2 linked regions of the Paraglaciecola sp. L3A3 genome follow. The protein of the gene in region 1 interacts with the protein of each later gene in a pairwise test. Links are inferred from orthologs where the notes say so. Each region holds a gene or a part of one and is shown on either strand. Other genes may lie near its edges.

What was found.
Region 2: the proteins of trkA (region 1) and ptsN interact in binary tests that used the Escherichia coli proteins (3 or more experiments, as listed by UniProt). The link is inferred for Paraglaciecola sp. L3A3 from one-to-one orthologs.

Annotation. Positions count from the first base shown.
Region 1 is NZ_CP047023.1:14,983-23,004, reverse strand. The notes cover bases 200-3,160. They hold trkA (Trk system potassium transporter TrkA), read left to right. Parts: upstream 200-970; coding sequence 971-2,350; downstream 2,351-3,160. Other genes in these bases: GQR87_RS22100 (CsgG/HfaB family protein), read left to right, coding at 2,547-3,160; rsmB (16S rRNA (cytosine(967)-C(5))-methyltransferase RsmB), read left to right, coding at 200-942. Also shown: more of rsmB, read left to right, coding at 1-199; more of GQR87_RS22100, read left to right, coding at 3,161-3,920; GQR87_RS00065 (TrkH family potassium uptake protein), read right to left, coding at 3,955-5,406; polA (DNA polymerase I), read left to right, coding at 6,001-8,022. UniProt on the Escherichia coli protein: Part of the constitutive potassium transport systems TrkG and TrkH. May regulate the transport activity of TrkG and TrkH systems. Binds to NAD(+) and NADH.
Region 2 is NZ_CP047023.1:4,632,451-4,636,373, reverse strand. What follows is about bases 1,107-3,887. They hold ptsN (PTS IIA-like nitrogen regulatory protein PtsN), read right to left. Parts: upstream 2,829-3,887; coding sequence 2,385-2,828; downstream 1,107-2,384. Other genes in these bases: GQR87_RS19125 (RNA polymerase factor sigma-54), read right to left, coding at 3,157-3,887; hpf (ribosome hibernation promoting factor), read right to left, coding at 2,844-3,131; rapZ (RNase adapter RapZ), read right to left, coding at 1,539-2,384; GQR87_RS19145 (HPr family phosphocarrier protein), read right to left, coding at 1,260-1,535. Outside these bases: mgtE (magnesium transporter), read right to left, coding at 1-1,069; more of GQR87_RS19125, read right to left, coding at 3,888-3,923. UniProt on the Escherichia coli protein: Seems to have a role in regulating nitrogen assimilation.

The DNA.
Region 1 (8,022 bases):
ATTCTGCGTACTTTTATTCGTGAAGACATGGCAAACCAAGCAGCTCCTAATGAACAAATAGCCTCGGGGTTACCCAAGTGGTTATACAAAAAATTAGAGAATGCATACCCAACACAACTTGCTCAACTGGTTGATAATATGCAGATTAAAGCGCCTATCTGGTTGAGAGTTAACACCCAGAAAATAACTATTGCTGAATTTAAACAAGCCTTATCTGCAGAAAATATTGAATTTCAAACTTCAGAAAATCATATAAGCGGACTAATTTTAGCTAAAGGTTGTGACGTGACTACACTGCCTGGTTTTGCTTTAGGCTGGTTTGCAGTACAAGATGGTGCAGCCCAATTAGCGGCAGAATATTTAAATCCTCAAGCTGATGAGAATATTTTAGATTGTTGCGCTGCTCCCGGCGGCAAAACTTGTCACATGATAGAGCTACAGCCAAACGTCAAAAGTATTACTGCACTAGAAGTGGATGCCTATCGAGCACAAAGGATCCAAGAAAACTTCGACCGCTTAGGACACAAAGCGACAATCATAGTCGGTGACGCTAGCCAACCTAATAGTTGGTGGGACAACAAACAATACGAGCGAATATTACTAGATGCCCCCTGCTCTGCTACAGGTATTATAAGACGCCACCCAGACATAAAATGGTTACGTAAAGCAAAAGATATAGAAGTATTGGTTGAGCTGCAAAAGCAAATATTAGCTGCAGTTTGGTCACAATTAAAACCAGGTGGCACATTGTTGTATGCCACTTGTTCGATTTTGCCTGAAGAAAACCACTTACAAATAAGTCATTTCTTATCAAATACCAGCGATGCAATTCTGGATACAAGCTTCAATAATGACTCAGTTGACAAACCAGGCAGACAAATTTTTCCAGGAGACCAACAAATGGATGGTTTCTACTATGCCAGACTGCTAAAGTCTGCTTAATAACAAGGTTTAAAGACCACATAAAAACATGAAAATAATCATTCTTGGTGCTGGCCAAGTTGGCGCGACATTAGCCGAAAATTTAGTTGGCGAAAAAAACGAAATAACGGTAATTGATTCTGATCCTGAAACATTAAGACAATTACAAGATAGGCTTGATCTGCAAGTTGTACATGGAATGGGCTCACACCCAGATGTTTTGAAAAAAGCAGGAGCCGAAGACGCTGACATGTTAATTGCCGTTACCAATAGTGACGAGAGTAATATGATGGCCTGCCAAGTCGCTTTTAGTTTATTCAAAACACCGACCAAAATAGCGCGGATTCGCTCCGAGCAATACATTATTTACCAAGAACAATTATTCAAACATCAAGATATTCCTGTAGACCACTTAATTGCCCCTGAGCAACTAGTCACCAAAGCCATCAAGCGATTAATTGATTACCCAGGTGCCTTACAAGTTGTAGAATTTGCTGACGGTAAAGCCAGCTTAGTGGCGGTTAAAGCTTATTACGGTGGTTTATTAGTAGGCCATGCATTATCCACATTAAAAGAACATATTCCTAATGTAGACACTCGTGTAGCGGCTATCTATAGACGTGGAAAACCAATCCGTCCTCTAGGCACCACTATTATCGAAGCTGACGATGAAGTGTTCTTTATTGCAGCCACCAAACATATTCGAACGGTAATGAGTGAATTACAAAAACTCGAATCAAGTTATAAAAGGATCATGATTGCTGGTGGCGGACTTATTGGTGCAGGGTTGGCCAAACTATTAGAACATGACCATAATGTGAAACTAATAGAATACAGCCAAGAAAGAGCTAAATACCTGTCAGCACATTTAGACAAAACTATAGTATTTGCTGGCGACGCTTCTGATCATGAGTTGCTCACCGAAGAAAATGTCGAACAAATTGATGCCTTTATCGCTGTCACTAATGACGATGAAGCCAACATTATGTCTGCTATGTTAGCCAAACGGTTAGGCGCTCAAAAAGCCATGGTATTAATTCAACGTGGTGCATATGTTGATTTAGTACAAGGTGGTGAAATAGATATCGCATTCTCCCCCCAACAAGCAACTATATCAGCACTATTAACCCATATAAGACGTGGCGACATAGTAAATGTTTACTCACTTAGACGAGGCGCAGCAGAAGCAATTGAAGCCATAGCTCACGGAGATCAAAATACATCTAAGGTAGTGGGTAAAAAAATACGAGAAATAAAGCTACCTCCTGGCACTACCATTGGTGCCATAGTGCGCGCAGATGAAGTTATCATTGCCCACGGCAACACAAAAATAGAACCGAATGATCACGTCATTTTGTTTTTGGTTGATAAAAAATACATTAGCCATGTTGAAAAACTATTCCAACCTAGTGCATTTTTCTTTGGTTAAAAAGCAATCAAAGATTAATATACTTAATATTTTAAAGTTGCTAAAGTTAGTTAGTGCCATGTAGTTGAACTATAAAAGACGGAATTTTGCTGTATTACTTAAGAAACTTTTTTGGGTAAATTAATATCGTTATATACGTATCAGGCGAGTATTGAGCGTTTAATTTAATATTAATTTATACCCAAGGAAGCATCTGATGTATCAACCACACTCAGGTATGAAGCAAATCGCGACTACCGATCATAGATCTAGTATAAAGAAACCTATTACCAAATTTATTGTTGTCACTTTATTATCTACATTAGTCTCTAGCTGTATGTCTACCATTCCCCAAATGGGCGATACAGATGGAAACACTATAACAGGCGGGGCTGGTGGAGGTAATGCCGAAGGTAATAATTCTAGCCTTGAACAATGTGATCAGACTTTAGGTACATTGACTGTATTTGAAGACACCAAGCAAGCATGGTGGCGTACTTACCGTTCACGATACCCTAAATTAGGTAGCACTTTACCTGTCATTCGATTAATGATTCAACAATCCAACTGTTTTGTAATCGTTGAGCGCGGGGCGGCAATGTCCTCGATGAATAGAGAGCGGCAGTTAATGCAATCAGGGCAATTAAGATCTGGTAGTAATATTGGTGGCGGACAAATGGTAGCCGCAGATTATACTTTAAGTCCGTCAATTCAATTTTCTGCAGAAGGAACAAAAGGTTTGCAAGCTGCTGGTGGCGCATTACTGGGTGGTTTAGGTTCCTTAATTGGTGGTGGAGTTAAAAAAAATGAAGCATCTACCACTCTATTATTAATTGATAACCGCTCAGGTGTGCAAGTATCAGCTGCTGTAGGTAGTGCTGGAAACTGGGATTTTAACCTGTTTAACGGCTTATTTGCAGGCCCTATAGCAGGTGGAGCAAGAGGGTTTTCAAATACGCCTGAAGGAAAAATTATCACAACTTCATTTGCAGATTCTTTTAATCAAATGGTCAAAGCACTGCGAAATTACAAACCTCAACAGGTAGAAGGAGGTCTAGGCAAAGGCGGAAGATTGACCATAGGAGGTGCCGATGATCCAATGCCGCAAGCGACAAATATTGCTCCTATTGCGCCAGCACCGCTACCTGCTCCCAACCCAGTTTATGTTGAACCTACCCCCAAAGTAGTCAAAAAACCTCGCAGTCAAAGTTTTTATATCGATGATAATTATGATGAAAAGGCTCTGAACAAATACTATGACTGGTTAAAAAACCACGCGCCTCTCATAGCGGCATTAGGTTCAATGTCTACAGAACAAATGGAAAAAGCCGGCAATGGTATGATGAATTACCGAACACTAATCAATATGTTGGTTAGTGGCATAAATTCACACAAAATTGAACTAGAAGCTTGGCCCCTTAATGTCAGACAAGAAGCTTGGGCCGTTTTAGGAAAACGAATAGAATCTCATTCGACGTTATTTGAAAAGAATCGAAAAATGGCACTGCAAAATGAAGATATAGATCCAGTATTTAGGCAAGAGCTAAGCGATATTGTATTGCTCACCAAAGAATCTTTTTTAGCAGAATAAAACAAACCAAGGCCTGTAAAAATAGCAGGCCTTTTTAACTGCGCCAAAATGTCGGAGAAAACAGAACGAGAAGAGAAAATACTTCTAGTCGTCCAAATAACATACCTAAAATTAATAACCACTTTCCGCCATCACTTACATTTGCATAAGTACCCGCAACTTCACCTAAACCTGGGCCCAAATTATTTAATGTCGCAGCTGTAGCAGTAAAAGCGGTTACATCGTCCATACCGGTACCTATTAAACAAACCATTATAATGACAAAAATCATCGCATAGGCAGAGAAAAAACCCCAAACGGCCTCTACTACTCTATCGGGTAAAGCACGTTCGCCCAATTTAACGGAATATACTGCTTTAGGATGAATAAGACGATTCACTTCTCTGTTACCTTGAACAAAAAGTAACAACACTCGAATCACTTTCAATCCGCCACCAGTTGAACCTGCGCAGCCTCCTATAAAACTAGAGAAAATCAATACAATTGGCAAAAATACAGGCCAATTTGAAAAATCAGTGGTAGCAAAACCTGCAGTAGTACTAAATGAAACAGACTGAATTAAAGCCTTGTCGAATGTTACTCCAACGTCATCAAACCAATTGTGATGTAGCAAAACCAGAAAACAAATAAGGATGAGAGAAAATTGTATCCAAAAGAAGGTTTTTAACTCTGGATCATGGATATAACCTTTTAGAGAGCGCCCACTAGCTGCTGCATAATGTAGAGCAAAATTCAGCGCCGCTATCCATAAAAAGACAACACAAACTAGGTTAACACCAAAACTATCAAAGTGACCCAAACTGGCATCGTAATTACTAAAGCCACCAATAGCGATAGTTGAAAATGCATGGCAAATTGCATCAAACCAATTCATTCCCACTGCCCAGTATGAAATGGTACAGGCAATAGTAAGCGACAAATATATGTACCAAAGATGTTTAGCCGTATCCGCAATTCTAGGCGTCATCTTAGAATCTTTCACTGGACCAGGTGTTTCAGCTCGATATAACTGCATGCCTCCTACCCCTAAAATAGGTAAAATAGCGACGGCTAAAACAATGATCCCCATACCTCCCAACCACTGTAATTGTTGGCGATAAAATTGCACCGCTTTTGGTAAAAAATCGATACCCTCGATAACAGTGGCACCAGTAGTTGTTAAACCGGAGAATGATTCAAAAAAAGCGTCTGTTGTAGACATTTGTGGCTGTTCAAGTAGTAAAAAAGGTAATGCGCCAAAACTAGCCAATACAGTCCAAAATAAAACTACGATTAAGAAACCTTCTTTCGCTCTTAAATCAAACTTATATTGCCTATTTGGATACCAAATAATTAAGCCTGTGGCTAAACATAAAACAAAAGCCATTAAAAAAGGTAAGCCACTACCATCAGCATAAATAATGGAAACAATTACGGGTGGGATCATAGTGACGCTAAGTAACGCAATAAGTAATCCTAAAATACGAATAATGGTACGGTATTGCATGGTTTAGCTTGAGCTCACTTTAATAAAACCTATTGAAGGCTTAGTTATCATAGTTATAAAAATCATTTATCTAATTATTGTCCGCAAAACATTAAATCAAAAGAGAAACTTTAAATTAATTTACACTTCCACCAGTAATAAGTTAGCACTCACATACTTTTGTGTCCCAGCAAGAATATATAAGACAATAAAAAGCTCTACAAAGCCCTAAAACAAAGGCTTATATTTTTTTGCTTTTAACTATTGTCAAAATCACCTTAAAAATTTTAAAAAATAGCTGTTAACTAGCAACAGATCTGTGTATCTTTTAGCACGCTTAATTTTTAGCTAAATAGGCGCATTTAAATTTTATCCACAAAAAAAATTTAACTTCCATAAACTTATTTTGTAAACACAATAAAATGACAAGTTATTGTTTTTTATGAAAATAAACACAAATGACATTCTGAATACTAACATAAATCTATTTAATATAGATAATCTTATCTACTTAGTTATCCACAGGAAATCAAGCTATTCAACCATAGATGAAGCAATCTAGTTATGACATGCTTCACACTACTTTAATCAACCCGAACTTGCTGAGCTTTAAATATGACAAACCAAGACAAAATACCTACCTCTAATCCTCTTATATTAGTGGATGGCTCTTCATATTTATTTCGAGCTTATCATGTACCTTACTTACAAGCTTTGTCGACATCTTATGGGCAACCAACTGGCGCCATCACAGGTGTTTTGAATATGATCAAAAGTTTGCAGAAGGATTATCCATCTGGAAACATCATTGTCATATTTGATGCGAAAGGAAAAACGTTCAGAAATGACCTATATCCTGAATACAAAGCCAACCGCCCGCCTATGCCTGATGACTTAAGAACCCAAATCGCTCCTTTACACAATATTATCGAAGCCTTAGGTTTACCATTATTGGTAATAGATGGAGTTGAAGCTGACGATGTTATAGGTACTCTTGCTCATCAAGCCTCTCAATTAGGAATGGAAACTGTCATATCTACTGGCGATAAAGATATGGCTCAATTGGTCACTCCTCATGTCAGGTTAATTAATACTATGACCAATGTAGAATTAGATGAAGCCGGTGTATTTGAAAAATTCGGAGTCAAGCCAGAGCAGATTATCGATTATTTAGCATTAATGGGGGATAAAGTAGACAACATCCCTGGTGTAGATAAATGCGGACCCAAAACCGCAGCCAAATGGTTGAATGAACACCAAACACTTGAGCAAGTGATAGAAAATGCCGAGCAAGTAAAAGGGAAAATAGGTGAACACTTACGAAATGCTATCCCCCACCTGCCCTTATCTTATGAACTTGCCACAATAAAATTAGATGTCGATTTACCAGTTGAAGTACAAGATTTAAAAGCGAATCAGCAGAATACAGATAAGTTATTAGAACTAGCAAAACAATTTGAATTAAAGAGATTAATTACAGAAGTAGAAAAAAACGCTCAATCCTCAGCGACCCCTTCTACAGGACAGCAAGAACAAAGGCCAGCTGTCGAAGTAGATTATCAGTGTATTCTCACTCAAGAAGAATTTAATAACTGGGTTGAGAAGTTAAAAAGTGCCGATTTATTTGCCTTTGATACCGAAACCACAAGCTTAAATTACATGGAAGCGGAAATAGTAGGCGTGTCATTTGCAATTTATGAAGGTGAAGCCGCATATGTCCCTTTAGGACACGATTACCTTGATGCTCCGCAACAGCTTGATAAAAAAGATGTGTTAGCAATATTAAAACCTATTTTACAAAATTCAAAAATCAAAAAGGTGGGGCAACATCTCAAATATGATAAAAATGTATTAGCCAATTATGACATTAATTTACAAGGCATTGCATTCGACACTATGTTGGAATCCTATGTTTTAAATAGTGTCGCCACTAAACATGATATGGATAGTTTAGCCAACTTTTACTTAGGCGTAGATACAATACATTTTGAAGATATAGCCGGAAAAGGCAGCAAACAGCTTACATTCAATCAAATTGAGCTTGAACAAGCAGCACCATACGCAGCAGAAGATGCTGATATCACACTTAGATTACACAATGTTCTTGCAGAAAAGCTAAAAAGTGAAACGGATTTAAATTCAATATTTACTGAAATAGAACTCCCTCTTTCCAGCGTACTTGCTCGTATGGAGCAATTTGGTGTCTTAATTGATAGCCAACAATTAGCCCAACAAAGCCAAGATTTAGCATTAAGAATTATCAATTTAGAAAAAGAAGTATACGAACTTGCTGGCGAAGAATTTAATTTAGCTTCGCCCAAACAATTGCAAGAAATTTTGTATAAAAAAATGGATTTGCCGGTACTTAAAAAAACACCTAAAGGGGCTCCCTCTACTGCTGAAGAGGTACTACAAGAGTTAGCTATCAATTACCCTCTTCCAAAATTACTTATGGAATACAGAGGATTAAGTAAACTTAAAAATACTTATACTGATAAATTACCTAAAATGATTAACATGCGTACAGGCCGTGTACATACCTCGTATCATCAGGCAATTGCTGCCACAGGTCGTTTATCTTCTACTGAACCAAACTTACAAAACATTCCAATCAGAACTGAAGAAGGCCGTAGAGTC
Region 2 (3,923 bases), 4.6 Mb from region 1 along the record:
ACCATCTCGCATTACGAGCCGTTACATGACCTAAAGCCATACCGCGTATCACTAAAGTGAGGGTCTGATTACCGGCGGCACCGCCCATACTAGGTACGATTGTATTAAGGATTGCTAATACTGCTAATTCACTTAGTGTTGTTTCAAATAAATCGCTGACTGCTGCAGCCATTAGTGCAGTAAATAAGTTGACGCCTAACCATAAACTACGTCGCTGAGTACTTTTAACTACGGGGGCAAAGGTGTCTTCTTCGTCATCTAAACCGGCCATACTCATCATGGAGTGTTCGGCGTCTTCACGGATAATATCAACCACATCATCTATGGTGATCCGGCCTAACAAGTGATTATTTTTGTCGACTACTGGTGCTGATAACCAATTATATCGTTCAAATAAATTGGCTACTTCACCATCTTCCATGTCTACGGGAATTGAAATCGAGTCTTTAATTAAAGATTCAACGGGGGTGTCAGGAGCGGCCGTGATTAATCTAGTAATGGCCACACCACCCATTAATTTATCTTCACTGTCTACTACATACAAAGTATCTGTATGTTCAGGCATATCACCTTTTAGCCGTAGATAACGCAGAATTACGTCAACATTAATTTTATGACGAAGGGTAATGGTATCTGTATTCATGATGAAACCAGCGGTTTCCTCACCATAAGATAAGCCTAATTCGGCTCTTTGCCTGTCCTGTTCGTCCATGGTTGCCAGTAAATCCTGAGAAACTGATTCGGGTAGAGTGCTGAGTGTTTCCACCAAATCATCAGTGTCCATCTCTTCGAGGGCGTCTGTGATTTTCTCCGGCAACATTGTATCTATGATGCCATTACGGACATCTTCAGATAATTCTTCTAATACATCACTATATAAATCAGGTTCAATTAGTGGCCATAAAATTAAACGACTACGGCTACGACTTGATTCCAAAAGCAAAGCAATGTCACAAGGCTGCAGTTGTTGCAGCATGTCTTTTACTAGCCCTGTATTATCATCTGCTAGTGCATCATCGATAGCATGAAGTTGGCTTTTTGTGCTTTTAGTTTTGAAGGTCTCTGGCATGAATTACAAATATTTACCCAATTAATAGAAAGATGAAATGATGATAGCGCATTGGATACACGCCCATAGTTTAATCGATAGTCGGCTGTAGGTCAGTACAAATTTTCTGAAGTTTTTGTTAAAAAGCAAAAGTATGCGCAGCTTATAAGTGACGAAGTCATGCTTGGTGTGCGAAGCACATTAAAGATTCTTATTCTTCCTCATTAAACTTATCAACAATCAGGCTTTCTACCGCGTCCAAGGCTGCTTGGGCATCTTTGCCTTCACTGACGACTTTAACTTCTTCACCTTGGTGGCTTTCTAACATCATTAGGCCTAACACACTATTGGCAGAGGCTTGTTTATCGCCTTGATATAAGGTGATTTCAGCATCAAATTGAGTGGTTAATTTTACTAATTGTGTTGCTGCTCGGGCGTGCAACCCTAGCTTATTGACAATAAGCAGTGTTTTTTCAATCCTTGGCATAGTTTACCTATTTAGTTCGCGGTGGCGAATTTGTACATCTGGATGTGAGTCACTAAACGTTTTAGCTAGGATTTCGGTGACATAGACAGATCTATGTTGGCCGCCTGTACAGCCTATTGCTATGGTCACGTAACTACGATTGTTTCTTTCTAAGTGGGGTAACCAAGTAGAAATTAAATTTTGAATTTGCCAAATAAATTTAGTCACTATAGGTTGTGAACCTAAGAATATTTGTACAGGACTGTCGAGACCTGTTAATTGTTTGAGATCTGGCTCCCAGTGCGGGTTAGGTAAAAAGCGGGCGTCAAATACGTAATCTGCGTCTTTGGGAATGCCATATTTAAAACCAAATGATTCAAACACTAATACTAATCTAGAACTTTTTTTACCCAAAATCCTTTCACGTACTATTTCAGCTAATTGGTGAACTGATAACTGATCGGTATCTAAATAAAGGTCAGCCCGTTCGGCAATAGGGGCTAATAATTTACTTTCAGCTTGGATCGCATCAGACAACGATTTATTTTGTTTAGACAGTGGGTGTAAACGTCTAGTTTCACTAAAACGTTTAATCAAAATATCATCACTGGCATCTAGATAAAGTATGGTTAGATTCCATGTAGAAGGTAAATAATCGAGAATTTCCACTAGCTCGTTAGTGTCTTTCGGTAAGTTTCTTACGTCGATACTTACTGCCACTTGATCGTATTCATCTACCACTGTGTGGGTCAGAGTGGGCAACAAGTTAACTGGGATATTGTCTACACAATAGTAACCGAGATCTTCCAATGCTCGTAATACTACAGATTTACCTGAGCCTGATCGTCCGCTGATAATGATGAGTTTCATTTAGCTCATAACCTCAAATAGTTCTTGATTAGTTTTTGCACTGCGAATTCTATGTAATGTATCTTTGTTCGTTAATTTTTGGGCAATCGCAGATAAAGTACCTAAGTGTTCGGATGCTTTTTCTTCTGGCACTAAAATAGCAATAAAAATATCTACAGGTTGATTGTCAATAGCATCATAGGGAATAGGTGTTTCACTGGTGACCACTATGGCTAAGACATTTTCTAGATCTTTTAATCTACCATGGGGGAGGGCGATACCATTGCCAATCCCAGTGCTACCCATTTTTTCTCTGCCGGTTAAACTGGCCAGTATGGTTGCTTGATCTATGTTGCTAATCACTTGAGACGCCGTTTGGCTAATGAGTTCAAGTACTCTTTTTTTACTAGTGCCCTGAACTGCACATAAAGTGCAGTCAGGGTGAAGAATGTCTTTAATTTCCATTATGGGATTCTATAGTTAATGGCGTTTGACTTTTTCCTTATGCCTAATCACTTGTCTATCAAGTTTATCGATTAAGCCATCTATTGCTGCATACATATCTGCATGCTCAGATGTTGCGAACACCTCCGTTCCACTGAGGTGTAATGTAGCTTCGGCTTTTTGACTAAGCTTTTCTACATTTAAAATTACGTGCACATTGTTGATATGATCAAAATGTCGTTCTAACTTGGTGAATTTAGTGTCGACATAGTCTCTCAAAGAATCTGTAATATCTACATGATGACCAGTAAGGTTAATTTGCATATCGCCTCTTCCTTCTAAAATTCGCCTATAATAGGCTCTTACGTTGGTTAGACGGGGGTATCAATAATGATTCCCGGTATTTTGCTATTGTTCGCCTGGCCACTTGTATACCTTGGTCGGCCAACAATTGTGCAATTTTGCTGTCGCTTAAAGGTTTACTTGGCTTTTCAGCTGCGACCAGCTTTTTGATCAACGCTCTAATGGCTGTTGATGAACATTCTCCGCCCGCATCTGTTGCTACATGGCTTGAGAAAAAATATTTAAGTTCAAAAATACCTCTAGGTGTATGCATATACTTTTGCGTGGTTACTCGTGAAATAGTCGATTCGTGCATGTCCACCATTTCTGCCACATCATTTAACACCATAGGTTTCATCATTTCGGGACCGTGTTCAAAAAATCCCATTTGTTGTTGTACTATACAATTAGATACTTTTAATAAGGTTTCGTTCCGACTCTCAACACTTTTAATAAACCATTTGGCTTCTTGTAAATGAGAACGAATAAATTGGCTATCAGAACTGTTTTTGACACTTTTACTCATGGCTGCATATTGCTGATTTACGTTCAGCTTTGGCAAACTGTCTGGGTTAAGTTCAACGGCCCAGCGACCATTTTTTTTGCTTACCGATACATCTGGAATAACGTATTCTGGTTCTCCAGTAACGATAGCCGTACCCGGACGAGGGTTGAGCGTTTGTAGTAAACGCATGGCTTCTCGTAACTCTTCTTCTTTTAGACGAGTTTTACGCATTAAGGTACGATAATCTTTACTACCAATCAGATCACAAT